3 regions of the Massilia sp. 2TAF26 genome follow, and region 3 is predicted to be linked to each of the others. Evidence: predicted binding sites of a transcription regulator. Region 3 holds the regulator's gene; each other region holds the start of a gene.

Region 1 (5,019 bases), on a different contig from region 3:
CCCTGAACCTGACCGGCCTGGTGATCACCAAGCTGGACGGCACGGCCAAGGGCGGCATCCTGGCCGCCATCGCGCGCACCCGCCCGGTGCCGGTGTACTTCATCGGCGTGGGCGAAAAGCTGGAGGACCTGCAACCCTTCAGCGCCGACGAGTTCGCCGAGGCGCTGCTGGGGTAAGGCCAGATGATCGAATTCCAGTCCGTCTCCAAAAAATATTCCGCCGACGCACTTGCCCTGAACGATGTTTCGTTCAGCATCGGCAAGGGCGAACTGGTCTACCTCGCCGGCCCGTCCGGCGCCGGCAAGTCGACCCTGCTCAAGATGATCGCCGCCGTCGAGCGTCCGACCAACGGCAGCGTGGTCGTCAACGGCCAGGACATCGGCAAGCTCAAAAAGGCCGGCGTGCCCTTCCTGCGGCGTAACCTGGGCGTGATCTTCCAGCAGCAGCGCCTGCTGAACGACCGCAGCATCCTTGCCAACACGATGCTGCCGCTGATCGTCACCGGCGCATCGACCGCCCAGGCCGAGCAGCGCGCCCGCGCCGCGCTCGACAAGGTCGGCCTGCTCGACCGCGCCAAGGCGATGCCGCTGGAACTGTCCGGCGGCGAGCAGCAGCGCGTGGCGATCGCCCGCGCCATCGTCAACCGTCCGCAGATCATCCTGGCCGACGAGCCGACCGCGAACCTCGACCGCGCCGCGGCCGACCGCGTGATCGACGCCTTGCGCGCCTTCAATGCCGTCGGCGTGACCTGCATGATCTCGACCCACGACGAACAGATCCTGGACGCCGCCGCGCGCGTGATCCGCCTCGAGCATGGCCAGCTGGTGGGAGGTGCGGCATGAACATCTGGTTCCGCCAACACCGCTTCGCCCTCGGCGCCGCTTTTGCCCAGGTGCGCAAGTCGCCGGGCAGCTTCCTGTTCAACGTGCTGGTGGTGTCGCTGGCGCTGACCCTGCCCTTCGCCGGCCTGACCCTGCTCGACAACGTGCGCCCGATGTCGGAACAGCTCTCGGTCGATCCCGAGATCAGCCTGTTCATGAAGACGGACGCCACCCGCGAACAGGCGCAGGCGCTGGCGCCGCAGCTGCAGCGCATCCTGGCCGGCAGCCACGCGAAGATCAGCTTCACGCCGCGCGAGCAGGCGCTGGACAACCTGAAGGCCAAGAGCGGCCTCGCCGACGTCATCGAGACCCTGGGCGACAATCCCCTGCCCGACAGCTACGTGATGAAGCTGCAAGGTTTTACCAGCAGCGCCGACGCTGCCCGCATCGACGGCATCGCCGATCAGCTGCAGGCGCTGCCGGGCGTGGACTCGGTGCAGGTCGACTCGGCCTGGGTGAAGCGCCTGGCCGCCCTGCTGGGCGTGCTGCGCCTGGTGCTGCTGCTGCTGGCGATCACCCTCGGCGTGGTCGTGATCGCGGTGGTGTTCAACACCATCCGCCTGCAGGTACTGACCCAGCGCGACGAGATCGCCGTCTCCAAGCTGCTGGGCGCGACCGACAACTTCATCCACCGCCCCTTCTACTACACGGGCGCCCTGCTCGGCCTGTGCGCCGGCACGGTGGCGCTGGGTGCGGTGGCGCTGGCCCTGCGTCCGCTGAACGCGTCCATCGCCGAGTTCGCCCGCCTGTACGCATCCGAATTCCAGCTCGTGCCCTTGTCGGCGCTGGGTTTGGCAGGCTTGCTTGCCATCAGCGCCGGACTCGGGCTGGTGGGCGCGATGCTGTCGGTGCAGCGGCATCTGGCGCGCCTGAATTAATTATTCTTTCGCTAACTCGGCCGCTGTTCGCCAGAAAAAACCGCGGCCGAGGCGGGGAATACGCCTACAAACGTAAGTGCGCCACTTCACAGACCCCATATCATGTGGGGCCTAACCTGTCTTCTACCAAGTTCAAATCGTAAGAGCGTCACGTTTGACCTCCGTCAACCGTAGCGCTCTCACCTGCTCTACAGTTGAACCAAAGCCACAAAATCAATTCTTTAGAGCAATACTTTAGCAGGACTTAAGGACGTCGTCGGGGATATGGTGGCGGCTAGCACTCACCTCAAGAGAGTGCTAATATTACGTCAGTACTCAACGGAAGTGGCTCAAGAGCACACCGTTCGCATCCCGTAACAAACCGTAAAATTTGCGCCTTCGGGGCGATTTTGCGGTCAAATTGACGATGCAGCACAGATTATTCTACGAGGGAAAATGACTATGTCCGCACAATCCGCATTGGTTCCCGCTGGCACCCGTGCTCTGGGACTGGGTTTCACTGGCAATCTCGGCAACATCGACGCCTATATCTCGGCCGTCAACCGTCTGCCGATGCTGTCCCACGAGGAAGAGGTCTCGCTGGCAAAGAGCTTGCGGGACAAGAATGACCTGGACGCCGCGCAGAAGCTGGTGATGTCGCACCTGCGCCTGGTGGTCTCGATCGCACGCGGCTACCTCGGCTATGGTCTCCCGCACGCCGACCTGATCCAGGAAGGCAATATCGGCCTGATGAAGGCAGTGAAGCGCTTCGACCCGAACCAGGGCGTGCGCCTGGTGTCGTACGCCATGCACTGGATCAAGGCCGAGATGCACGAATACATCCTGAAGAACTGGCGCCTGGTGAAGGTCGCGACGACCAAGGCCCAGCGCAAGCTGTTCTTCAACCTGCGCAGCAACAAAGTGGGCCTGGATGCCATGTCGCCGCAACAGGTGGCCGACATGGCCCAGATGCTGGGCGTCAAGCGCGAAGAAGTGGTCGAGATGGAAACCCGCCTGTCGGGCCGCGACATCGCGCTGGAAGCGCCGACCGACGACGAAGACGACAAGTTCTCGCCGATCGCCTACCTGTCCTCGGACCAGCAGGAGCCGACCAAGGTGCTGGAAGCCAACGACACGGTGCGCCTGCAGTCGGAAGGCCTGGAAACCGCCCTGGGCAAGCTGGACCCGCGTTCGCGCCGCATCGTGGAAGCACGCTGGCTGGCCAACGACGACGGCTCGGGCGCGACCCTGCACACGCTGGCCGAAGAGTTCGGCGTGTCGGCCGAACGCATCCGCCAGATCGAAACGGCGGCGCTGAAGAAAATGAAAACGGCGCTGGCGGCTTACGTGTAATTTGCCGGCGCAGCAGTAAAAAGCGCCTTCGGATCAATGCCAGTCAGCTAAGCTCACTGGCATTTTTTTTACTGAATCAAAACGATGCGCCACCCGCAACTGCGCCGATTGCCTGGCGCACGCTATGGCGCCGTCCGGCAACCAATCGCAGTTCCGACTCCTGCAATTGCGTTTCGCGTGTCAGCGTGTCGATGTGCGCTTCCAGTTCATCGACATGCATCGTATCGAGGTCCAGGCCGACCTGCTGGACGGCATAGGCCAGCAGATTGCGCTCGTTCGGCCGGTAGCCATCCTTGCCGCTTTTGAGACCCATCACGACCACCCCATGCAGAGCGCCGCGGTGGCACATCGGTAAAACCAGCTCACCCAATTCGGAAACGCCTTCAAGGCAGTTGCAGTTGGGATCCCGTTCGAGGGCTGCACGCTGGATCGGGTCCAGTGCCAGCACCGGCTGGGCCCGTCGCAAGGTAGAGACTGCCAACCGCAGGCCGCCATCGCGCGCCAGATAGACCGCCGCCCCGGCGCCTCGGCTGAAACGGTCCAGGGCCGTCACCAGCGCGGCCAGCAGCGCGTCGATCGAAGTGAAATGAACCGCACGGCGCACGAATTCCTGCAGCGCCTTGTCGCGCTCATGGGCGGCCTGGAACAACATGTGTTCTACCCATAGCTCAACCTTGTCATGAATGTGGTGAAGCAGGAAGAGCACGGGCAGCATCACCAATATCTCCAGCACTCTGGGCATGAACCCGAGTGGCATCTCGGGTCCCCGAAATTTACCGATCTCGTGGTCGACCAGACCGAACAGGAAAAGCACCAGCACACTGGCGACGCTTACCACCGTTATCTGGCTTGACAGTGTATGCGGGTCGAATTCAAAGACGCGATGGCGCAGAACCGCATAGAACAAGATGCAGTACATGACCAGCAGACCGCCGAAGCTGGCCATGACGGTGAAATGTACATCGCGGTAACCGGCGTCCAGCATGGGCACCTGTGTCAGGGCCGAAGGCAAGGCTCCGCAAGCGAAGGCCAGCAGCAGCCACTTGTGGCGTATGCGCAGGTTGCCGCGTGATTGGCGCATGCCGTCGACCAGGCTGGCCACGCCGAGCGCCAAACCACCTGCGACGCAGGCCTGGACCAGTAGCGACAGTCCTGGCGCATCTTTCCCCAGTCCAAACCACAAGGCGTATGCGCTGCCGGCGATCGCCAGCATCCGGTACCAGGGAAAAATGCGCCGCAACAAGCGACGGAGTGGCGTTGGATCGTAGGGCTGATAGGCCAACGCGAAGCTGGCGACGAAGTACCAGATCAAGCCATAGCTCATCATGTTGATGAGCTTACCTGCAGCAAATAACGGGCCCGACAAGTAGTTGAATGTGTAGAAGGCGTTCAGACTCAGGACCAGGAAACACAGCGCAAGCTGGCGGTAGCTGCGTTCCACAGGCTTGAGCCAGCCGATCATCAGACAGAACAACAGGGCGGGGACGCTCAGCAAGAAGCGTCCCAAGAAGTCGAAATAGTCGGCAAATGGTACGCGTACCGCTTGCGCCCTGATCGTAACTGTGCGTACCTGGCCGGCGTCGTACATGCGCAGCGTTACCGGTTCGCCAATGCCGAACCTGCGCCAGCGATCGAGCGGACGTTCGAAGACGATCTCTCGTCCGGAGCACCTGTTTTTCCCCAACTGTTGCGGGTCTGGTTCAAGGACACACAGGCGGTGCTTGTCGTGACCCCATGGGCCGAGGTGGCCAGCGCCATCGAATTCGATACCGATATCGCCTTGATAGCCGCTGCGCAGCGGTCCGAATGCGCTGCCGATCTCACCGTACAGCAGAACCACGACGCTCGCCACCAACAGGGCGATCAGGCGCTTCCAGGCCGTCGTGGACAAGGAAGGAAGTATCATTGAGCTGCCTCCATGCCTGAGT
Region 2 (5,019 bases), on a different contig from region 3:
GGGCGAGGTGCTGTTCTACCAGCCGGCCCACTTCCTGGCGAACCCGATCGACATCTTCAAGACCTGGCAGGGCGGCATGTCCTACCACGGCGGCTTCATCGGCGTGCTGCTGGCGATGGCGCTGTGGGCCAGGAAGCGCAAGCGCAACCTGCTCGACGTGTACGACTTCATCGCGCCGATGGTCCCGATCGGCTATGCCTGCGGACGCCTGGGCAACTTCATCAACCACGAACTGCCGGGCCGCATGGCCGATCCTTCCCTGCCCTGGGCCATGAAGTGGCCGGGCATCGAGGACCACCTGGTGCATCCGTCGCCGCTGTACCAGATGCTGGTCGACGGCATCCTGGTCTTCGTCATCATGTGGATCTTCGCGCGCAAGCCGCGCCCGCGCCTGGCGGTCGGCGCCCTGTACACCCTGCTGTACGGCTGCGCGCGTTTCTTCACCGAGTACTTCCGCGTGCCGGACTGGGAAACCCACATCCTCGGCATGCCGATCACCTCGGGCCAGGTGCTGTCGGTGCCGATGATCGTGGCCGGCCTGCTGATGCTGGGCTGGGCCTACTCGGACGGTAACAAGCGCGCCGTGCACGCCTAAGAGGTGCGCTTACAAGGCGCATAGGCCTTCTCCTGCACGCGGCTAGGGCGCCGTCCGCTGGACGCGTAGGAGAGAAGCCCGGCCTGCGTTTATCGGTTAAATGGAGCACCGTTCGTCGCCACATGGGAAACTATCGTGGCCTCATGAAGCACGCCATCTCACCCAGAAAGCTGTATGCGATGCAGCGCATGTCGACCGCATTGAGGCGCGCCGCCGCCGCGCGGCCCTTCGGCGCCGCCACGGACCAGGCCTTGCGCTGGGCCGCGGTCTGGGGCATGTGCGCCGGCATCCGCACGCCGCATACCCGGGTGCGCCTGCGCCGCGAAACGCTGATCGGTACGTCGGTCTGAGCGACGTCAGCTGACGCCGGCCATGTCGAGGATCTTCTTCCACTGCCCCGGCGTCACCGGAGAAATCGACAGCCGGCTGCCCTTCTGCAGCAGCACCATGTCCCCCAGTTCCGGCACGCCGCGCAGCGCCGTCAGCGGCAGGTAGCGGCCCTGGCCGGCCGCCTGCACGTCCACCGAGATCCAGCGCGGATTCTCGCGCGTGGCCTTCGGATCGAAGTAAGGGCTGCTTGCGTCGAACTGCGAGGCATCCGGATACGGGGTACTGGCAACCCGCGCGATGCCCGCCACGCCCGGCACCGCGCAGCTGGAGTGATAGAACAGGACGCCGTCGCCGACTTCCATCTGGTCGCGCATGAAATTGCGGGCCTGGTAGTTGCGAACCCCGAACCAGGCGACTGTCTTGTCCGGCGCATTCAGGACGTCGTCGAAACTGACTTCATCGGGTTCGGATTTCATCAACCAGTAGCGCATGCGGTTCACTCCAAAAGAACGTGGACAATAAAAAAGCGGCTGCGCACATAAAGTGTCGCAACCGCTCCGATTGTAGCCCCGCCTGTGCCGTTTTTGCCGGCATCCCGAACCTGACGGCTCAAGGTGGTCACAGTCAGCTCAATTTCGGGTTCGTCAAACTAGTGACGATCACGCCCACCGAGAATGTTCCGCAACCTATGCGATTGAATGGTTCAAGGAATATATGGCAAATCTCGAACACCGCAGGGTAGCCGCCAGTTTACTACGATGAACCGGCATGTCAAACGAATTTGATCTCAGAACAGGTTTTCCTGCGGCGCCAGAGCCTGATCCAGCACCGAGTTCATCGCTTCCAGTTTCTGCTTGACCTCCAGCATGGACTGATCGCCGAGCGGGCCTTGCGGCGATTTCACGGACAGGAATTCGGCAGCCACCGACAGCGCGGCCATGACGGCGATGCGGTCGGTTCCCTTGACCTTGCCCGAGTCGCGCAGGGCGCACATCTTGCTGTCGAGGTAGTGGACCGCTTCGCGCAGGGTCTGCTGTTCGCCTTCCCGGCAAGCCAGGCGGTAGGATTGGCCCATGATGAGCACATCGAGCTGGATCATTGCGCGGCCTCCTCGTCGTCAGAGTTGGCGGAGGCGTCCTCGTCGACGGACACCTCGGCGGGTTCGAGTTGGGCGAGCATCGCTTCGACGCGTTGCTGGGCCTGCAGCAGCCGGTTCTTGAAATCGACGTTCTCCGCGCTCAGCAGGGCGTTGGCCTGGCGCAGCAAATAGTTCTCGCTGCGCAGCGATTGGGCCAGCTGGGCGAGGCGGTCGATTTTATCGGACAGTTCTTGGAATTCGGAAATCATCCATAACTATAGGATCGGGATCGATTTTTCGTCAACAGATGCCGTGCCGTGCGCGGGTTTCAAGAAATGAATGGTAGGCTTCTGCGCTTTCCTACCCCGCGCGGGTCGATCCGCTTGCGGAACATCAAAAAAGACTGGCAAATCCCCAACATCACCGCTTGAAATGGGAAATTATCGTCCCTATAATTAGCACTCGTTAGTGAAGAGTGCTAACAACTCTTTGCACCGCAGCCGATACCGGGGCGGTTATCAAACGAACAGTCAATCAACAATCAAAGGAGTTTTGCATGAACCTTCGCCCATTGCACGATCGCGTGATCGTGAAGCGTCTCGACCAGGAAACCAAAACTGCGTCCGGCCTGATCATCCCCGATGCAGCGGCCGAAAAACCGGACCAGGGTGAGATTCTCGCCGTGGGCAACGGCAAAGTGCAAGAAAACGGCAACGTCCGTCCGCTGGAAGTGAAAGTCGGCGACCGCGTGCTGTTCGGCAAGTACTCGGGCCAGACCGTCAAGGTCAACGGCGAGGAACTGCTGGTCATGCGCGAAGAAGACATCATGGCCGTCGTGGCCCAGTAATCAGTCCAAACACTTTCCTGAATACGGAGAATTAATAAAATGGCAGCTAAAGACGTAATTTTCGGCGATGTGGCACGCGCCAAGATGGTCGAGGGTGTGAACATCCTGGCCAACGCAGTCAAAGTCACCCTGGGCCCGAAAGGCCGCAACGTGGTGCTGGACCGTTCGTTCGGCGCCCCGACCGTCACCAAGGACGGCGTCTCGGTCGCGAAAGAGATCGAGCTGAAAGACAAGCTCATGAACATGGGCGCGCAGATGGTCAAGGAAGTCGCTTCGAAGACCAGCGACAACGCCGGTGACGGCACCACCACCGCGACCGTGCTGGCGCAAGCCATCGTGCGCGAAGGCATGAAGTTCGTTGCTGCCGGCATGAACCCGATGGACCTGAAGCGCGGCATCGACAAGGCCGTCGCAGCGACCGTCGAAGAACTGAAGAAGATCGCCAAGCCGACCACCACCTCGAAAGAGATCGCCCAGGTCGGCACCATCTCGGCCAACTCGGATTCGTCGGTTGGCGAGCGCATCGCTGAAGCGATGGAAAAAGTCGGCAAGGAAGGCGTCATCACCGTCGAAGACGGCAAGTCGCTGAACGACGAGCTGGACATCGTCGAAGGTATGCAATTCGACCGCGGCTACCTGTCGCCGTACTTCATCAACAACCCGGACAAGCAGGTTGCCGTTCACGAGAACCCGTTCGTCCTGCTGTGCGACAAGAAGATCTCGAACATCCGTGACCTGCTGCCGGTGCTGGAGCAAGTTGCCAAAGCTGGCCGTCCGCTGGTCATCGTCGCCGAAGACATCGAAGGCGAAGCCCTGGCGACCCTGGTGGTCAACAACATCCGTGGCATCCTGAAGACCGTCGCCGTCAAGGCCCCGGGCTTTGGCGACCGCCGCAAGGCCATGCTGGAAGACATCGCCATCCTGACCGGTGGCCAGGTCATCGCCGAAGAAGTCGGCCTGACCCTGGAAAAGGTCACCCTGGCTGAACTGGGCCAGGCAAAGCGCATCGAAGTAGGCAAGGAAAACACCATCATCATCGATGGCGCTGGCGCCGCTGAAGCGATCGAAGCACGCGTCAAGATGGTCCGCGTCCAGATCGAAGAAGCGACCTCGGACTACGACCGCGAAAAACTGCAGGAACGCGTTGCCAAGCTGGCCGGCGGCGTTGCCGTGATCCGCGTCGGTGCCGCTACCGAAGTCGAGATGAAAGAGAAGAAAGCACGCGTGGAAGACGCGCTGCACGCTACCCGCGCTGCCGTCGAAGAAGGCATCGTCCCGGGCGGCGGCGTGGCCCTGCTGCGCGCCCGCGCTGCAATCAAGGTGCAAGGTGACAATCCGGACCAGGAAGCCGGCATCAAGATCGTCCTGCGCGCCATGGAAGAGCCGCTGCGCATGATCGTCCAGAACGCCGGTGAAGAGCCGTCGGTGGTCGTGTCGGCCGTGCTGGCCGGTACCGGCAACTACGGCTACAACGCCGCCAACGGCACCTACGGCGACATGGTCGAAATGGGCGTGCTGGACCCGGCCAAGGTCACCCGCTCGGCACTGCAGAACGCAGCGTCGATCGCTGGCCTGATGCTGACCACCGACTGCATGGTCTCCGACATCGCCGAAGACAAGCCGGCCGGTGGCATGGGCGGTATGGGCGGTATGGGTGGCATGGGCGGCATGGACGGCATGATGTAATCAAGCCGGACGGCTCCACAGCCAACCGAGTAGTAAAGTAAGGCCCGCGGGGTTTGCGCCCCGCGGGCTTTTTTCATTCCGGGAGACGAGCGATGCCATCGGTAAAACTGGACGAACTGGAAAACGCGACCATCCTGGTCGACGACGGCGAAGGCAGTGCGAAGGCGCTGGTGGCGCGCGACACCGGCATGATCCACCTGCTGAACGACGACTACATGGACGAGGAAGCGCCAGTGCCGGGCGACTTCGACGCCGGCGACGCCTACGTGTCCGTCCCCGCCGCCAGCACGCTGGGCCTGGGCCGCGAACTGATGTTCCGCTTCGCCGCCACCCACCTGGCCGGCGAGCGCGACCGGGTGCGCGAGCTGTTCGAACGCGGCGACGGCTACGACAGGTTCGCCCGCCTGGTCGAGGAACGCGGCCTGCTCGATTCCTGGTATCGCTTCCGCGAAGAAGAAACCCGGGTGGCGCTGGAAGGGTGGT
Region 3 (5,019 bases):
CGCCGCGATCACCAGTTCCGGCTCTTCCTTCTGAATGTTGTGCCCGCTTTTCAGGGTCAGCACCTGGGAGCCTTCGCTGAACTGGCGCAGGAAATCGGCGTGCAGGTCGCGCTTCAGGGCGACCGCCTCCACGCTCTGCAGGAAGAATTCCGGCTTGTCGAACTGCTGCACCGAGGTCAGGACGACCACCGGCACGTCCGGCAGCTTGCCGTCCAGCGGCGGCGGCAGCGCCCCCTGGTCGAGGACCGGCTTCAGCGCGTCGTACTCCGCCCTGAACCTGGCCGGCACGAGGGCGTCGAACTGCCGGTCGTCGTCCGCCGCGCGCCTTGCATCGAGCCTGCGCAGGCCCGGATTGAAGCGTTCGTCGGCCGGGTCGACCAGCACCAGGCCGGCCACCTGGCCGGGATGACGCAGCGCGAAGGCGCGCGCCAGCAAGCCGCCGTAGGAATGGCCGACCAGGATGAAGGGCGGCTTCAGCCCCGCCGCGGCCACCAGCTGGTCGAGCTCCCGGCTGCTTTGGAGGATGCTGCGCGGTTCGGGGCGCGGGTCGGAGCTGCCATGGCCGGCGCGCGAATAGCTCATGACGTGCGCCGACTTCGACAGCTCCGGCGCCACCTTGCGCCAGGTATCCAGGCCGGTGCCGAAGCCGGATTCGAAGATGACGGTATAGCGTCCGCTGCCCTGCTCCGCCGCCTGCACCTGCCAGGCGCCCACGGCGATGCGCTCCTCCGGCGCGGAGGCGCCGGTGCGTGCGACGGCGCCGCACACCAGCACGATGGCGGCGAGAATAAGGGGACGTCTGAATCGGTTCACGGCAATTCCTTGGCGGATGGCGCGCGCGGCGCAATGAACCGACTATATCCGCCGGGGGTTCCTGCCGAAACTGTAAGAAACCTCAGGAGTGGCTGAGCGCGTTCGAGAGGAGCTTGGCCGTGATATCGACGATCGGGATCACCCGCTCATAGGCCATGCGGGTCGGGCCGATCACGCCGAGGGTGCCGACGATCTTGCCATTCACCTCGTAGGGCGCGGTGACCACGCTCATCTCGTCCATCGGCACCAGCTTGGATTCGCCGCCGATGAAGATCTGCACGCCACCGGCCTTGCTGGAGACGTCCAGCAGCTGCATCAGGCCGGTCTTCTGCTCGAACATCTCGAACATCTGGCGCAGCGAGCTCATATTCGACGAGAGGTCGGCCACCGACAGCAGGTTGCGCTCGCCCGAAATGATCATGTCGTCGGTTTCCTGCAGGGCTTCGCTGCCCGCATCCACCGCGGACTGCATCAGGCGCGCCATGTCGTCGCTCAGCTTGCGCAATTCTCCGGTCAGGCGCGCACGCACCTGGTCGAAGGACAGGCCGGCGAAATTCTGGTTCAGGTAGTTGGCCGATTGCGTCAGCTCGGAGGGGCTGTAGTCGACGTCGGTCAGCAGCAGGCGGTTCTGGACGTCGCCGCGCGGGTCGACGATCACCAGCAGGATGCGTTTTTCCGACAGGCGCAGGAATTCGATCTGCTGGAACGCCGATTCGCGCCGCGGGCTCTGCACCACGCCGGCGAACTGCGACAGCGAGGACAGCATCTGGGCCGCGTTGGCGATCACCTTCTGCGGCTGGTGCGCGGGCAGGCGCATGCCGGCTTCGACCGCGTTCTCGTCGATCTGCCGCACGGTGAGCAGGGTGTCGACGAAGATGCGGTAGCCGCGCGGCGTCGGGATCCGGCCGGCCGAGGTGTGGGGGCTGGCGACATAGCCCATCTCCTCGAGGTCGGCCATGATGTTGCGGATCGTGGCCGGCGACAGGTCGAGGCCGGAAATCTTCGACAGCGCGCGCGAGCCGACCGGCTGGCCGTCGGCGATATAGCGCTCGACCAGGGCTTTCAGCAGGGTTTGTGCACGGTTATCGAGTTGCATGGTTCACATTATGCCTGTTCGCCCGCCGCGTGTGCAGTCATGCGTGCCGTCAACCACGCTTCAGGCATGGTTGCGCTCGAGCCAGTCCAGCAGTTCGTCGACATCGCGCACGATCGCGTCCGGCTCGACGCCGTGTTCGATATGCTTGCGGCTGCCGTTGCGGTTCATCCAGACCCCGCGCAGGCCGGCGCGCTGGGCGCCCTGGACGTCGAGCAGCACGTCGTCGCCCACATAGACGGCGTCAAGCGGGGCCACGCCCAGTTCGCGGCAGCCGGCCAGGAAGATCGCCGGATCCGGCTTGGCCACGCCGAACGCGGGCGCCGATACCGACGCCCGGAAATGGTGGGCCAGGCCGATGGTCCGCAGGTCGGCATTGCCGTTCGTGATCGCGCCGAGCAGCACCTTGTTTTTCAGGCGCAGCAATCCCGGCACCACGTCGTCGTAAGGCACCACGGCGTTGCGCGCGGCAAAGAACTCGGCCATCGCCAGCTCCACCTTGGCGGCATCCTCGCCGGCCTGTTCGAAGGCGGCGAGCAGGCCGGCGCGGCGCAGCTTGCCCAGGTCGAGCTGGAACTCCGGCTTCTGCGCCAGCAGTTCCAGGCGCGCCTGGCGCAGGCTGTCGATGGTGAAGCGCTGGGCCACGCGCGGCGCGTGCTCGCGCAGCCAGGCGAACAGGATCTCTTCGGCTTGCAGGATCACCGGGGCGATCGGCCACAGCGTGTCGTCCAGGTCGAAAAGGAGGGCCTTGGGCCAGGCGCGTGGGGTCGTCGTCATGCTCGGGGGTCGGAGGGAGGGCGGGTCAAGGATAGCGAGGCCGGCCTTGAAAATCAACGGCATGCAGATGTCGTTACACCGTGATACAAAGGCAAATGAGGCTGCGGCTTGGCAAATGCTCTAAAATGTCGGGCAATATTCTACTCAGCGGTGCCGCCGGTCCTGCCGTGCGCCATCCCGTCCAACGGAGATTCTATGAAGAGTTCGATCCTGTATGCCGGCGCTGCGCTGGCATGCGCGCTTGGCCTGTCCGCCTGCGGCGGCGGCAGCGGTGACCTGCCCCTGACCGTAACCATCGCCGGCGGCGTGACCAAGGAAGGCCTGGTACTGGTCAACCAGAGCAACGGCGACGAGATCGCGGTTCCGGCCGGCGCTAGCACCGTCCAGTTCAAGAAATACCTGTCGACCGACGACGAGTTCAACATCTCGTACAAGTCCCTGCCGTCGAACGTCAGCGCCTGCACCTTCAGCAACAACAAGGCGCGCGCCAACTACTATACGGTCTACACCACGGTGCCGACGGTGTTCTGCACGATCAAGACCCATACCCTGTCGGTCACGGTGATCGGCCTGACCGGCACCGGCCTGGAACTCGTCAACGGTTCCAACCGCAAAGTGGTGACGGCGGCCGATGCAAGCCAACCGGTGCCCATCGGCGACATTCCGGAAGACGGCGCGTACGGCGTGACCATCCTGAACCAGCCGGATACGCAGACCTGCACGATCAGCGGCGGCACCGGCACCATGACCGCCACCGGCCCGGGCACCACGCCTGTGGTCACCTGCGGTCCCAAGACCCAATAATCTGGAAACTGGAGAGTAAAGTATGAAGTTCCACCTCGTGCGCCCGGCCCTGATCCTGGCTTCATCCGTGGTCCTGGCGTCCTGCGGCGGCGGCGGCAAGGAGACCTACCCGGTCAAGGTGACGGTCTCCAACGTCCAGTATCCGGGTCTGATCCTGACCACCAACGGCCAGGAACTGGCCGTTCCGGTGCCCGCCAAGGCCGGCGACACCCAGGTCCTGTATTTCGCGAACGGTCTCGACTACGGTACCTACTACAACGTGGTGCCGAAAGGCGGCACCGCCGCGCTCGGCGGCGGCTCGCAGCCGGCGCACCAGAACTGCGTCAGCGGCGGCATCCCGCGCGAGTATGGGACGGCGGGCCAGAGCGCCTCGCTCGAATCGGCACGCACGCCGGCGATCGAGGTGTTCTACAACTGCTCCATCCTGTCGTACTCGCTGAGCGGCACCATCACCGGCCTGCCCTCCGCCGACGTGAGCGTGACCCTGACCAACGGCAGCAACAGCACCGTCACCATCGCCGGCAGCAGCACCGACGCGTCGGTTCCGTTCGCGATGAGCGCAGTGCCTTATGGCACGAGCTTCGGTATCACGGTACTGACCCAGCCGACCGGCTACACCTGCACCGTTTCCAGCAACGGCACCGGCGTGATGCTGGATGCCCAGGAAAAGAACGGCGGCGTCAAGGACGTGGCTGTCACCTGCGTCAAGAACAGCTGATCGACGCCAGGGAGGTGGTTGCGGAGGAGATATTTTCGTTGCGAATATCAAATATTCCAAACGAAAATTGGACGAATATGCTGTAACGCAGCATACTGCTTCCTGTCTCCTCCAACTCTCCTCAGAAAAGAATTGGATTTAAGCCCGCCCTCAAAAGCGGGCTTTTTTTTCGCCTTTTTCCGGGCTGTCTCTTTCAGGAAGCAGTCTCTTGCAGGAAGCAATTAAATGGCTGCTTTCTCTGCTGCGCTCAAGCGCTTCGCCGTCACCGTCACCACCGCCATCTGCTTGCCTTCGATCGACACCTGGGCGTTGTAGCGTTCGTGCGCATTGGCGCTGGCGGCGCTGGCTGCGCTGGTGACACCGGCCAGGACGACGGCTGCCAGGAAGATCGCTTCCATGTTTTTCATGACGTTCATTTCGGTTCTCCTTCGGGTGAAGTGCGTTGCGTTTTGTCTTTCGATGGTGTCACTGTAGGCGTCCGCGCCCCCTCCTTCCAGCGGACTGCGACGAACTGCAAAAAACGCGGGATGGACGCCCAAAAACCGGGGCTATGCGTTGCGCCGGCTGCCTTTTACGCCTGAGAACGCTCAACAGCCTGCGCGCCTGTGCTCGCCATACTCGACGGCGGCACAAATGCGGAGGCGACATGAGGCGGGAGAACTTCTTGAAACTCGATCCGGGCGCGGCGGCCGGCATGGCCGGCACCGTGGCCGGCTGGAACCGGCTGGCCCTGCAGGCGATCCGCGCGGCGCAGCCCGGCCCGCCGGCAGCGGCGCGCTCGCTGGCGATCCTGCACACCTGCATGTACAACGCC

Evidence for each region. The regulator HrcA, encoded in region 3, represses chaperone genes, less so after heat shock. The targets are predictions, from matches to a motif close to TTAGCACTCNNNNNNNNNGAGTGCTAA.
Region 1: rpoH (RNA polymerase sigma factor RpoH) is a predicted target of HrcA. The motif match lies at 2,034-2,060, and genes of this name have one in related genera.
Region 2: groES (co-chaperone GroES) is a predicted target of HrcA. The motif match lies at 2,459-2,485, and genes of this name have one in related genera.

Annotation. Positions count from the first base shown of each region.
Region 1 covers NZ_JBFRFV010000010.1:37,112-42,130, reverse strand. Annotated here, with positions in the region: gene ftsY (signal recognition particle-docking protein FtsY) at 1-176, shown strand, start outside; gene AB4Z32_RS12645 (cell division ATP-binding protein FtsE) at 183-842, shown strand; gene ftsX (permease-like cell division protein FtsX) at 839-1,759, shown strand; gene rpoH (RNA polymerase sigma factor RpoH) at 2,201-3,091, shown strand; gene AB4Z32_RS12630 (hypothetical protein) at 3,168-4,982, opposite strand; gene AB4Z32_RS12625 (hypothetical protein) at 4,994-5,019, opposite strand, start outside.
Region 2 covers NZ_JBFRFV010000021.1:4,409-9,427, forward strand. Annotated here, with positions in the region: gene lgt (prolipoprotein diacylglyceryl transferase) at 1-595, shown strand, start outside; gene AB4Z32_RS19630 (hypothetical protein) at 739-945, shown strand; gene AB4Z32_RS19635 (EVE domain-containing protein) at 952-1,416, opposite strand; RNA gene ssrS (6S RNA) at 1,488-1,668, opposite strand; gene AB4Z32_RS19645 (cell division protein ZapA) at 1,713-2,024, opposite strand; gene AB4Z32_RS19650 (hypothetical protein) at 2,021-2,272, opposite strand; gene groES (co-chaperone GroES) at 2,560-2,850, shown strand; gene groL (chaperonin GroEL) at 2,890-4,536, shown strand; gene AB4Z32_RS19665 (hypothetical protein) at 4,629-5,019, shown strand, end outside.
Region 3 covers NZ_JBFRFV010000014.1:46,168-51,186, reverse strand. Annotated here, with positions in the region: gene AB4Z32_RS15800 (alpha/beta fold hydrolase) at 1-813, opposite strand, end outside; gene hrcA (heat-inducible transcriptional repressor HrcA) at 896-1,909, opposite strand; gene AB4Z32_RS15790 (HAD family hydrolase) at 1,970-2,683, opposite strand; gene AB4Z32_RS15785 (hypothetical protein) at 2,879-3,487, shown strand; gene AB4Z32_RS15780 (hypothetical protein) at 3,510-4,205, shown strand; gene AB4Z32_RS15775 (hypothetical protein) at 4,427-4,621, opposite strand; gene AB4Z32_RS15770 (DUF6851 domain-containing protein) at 4,870-5,019, shown strand, end outside.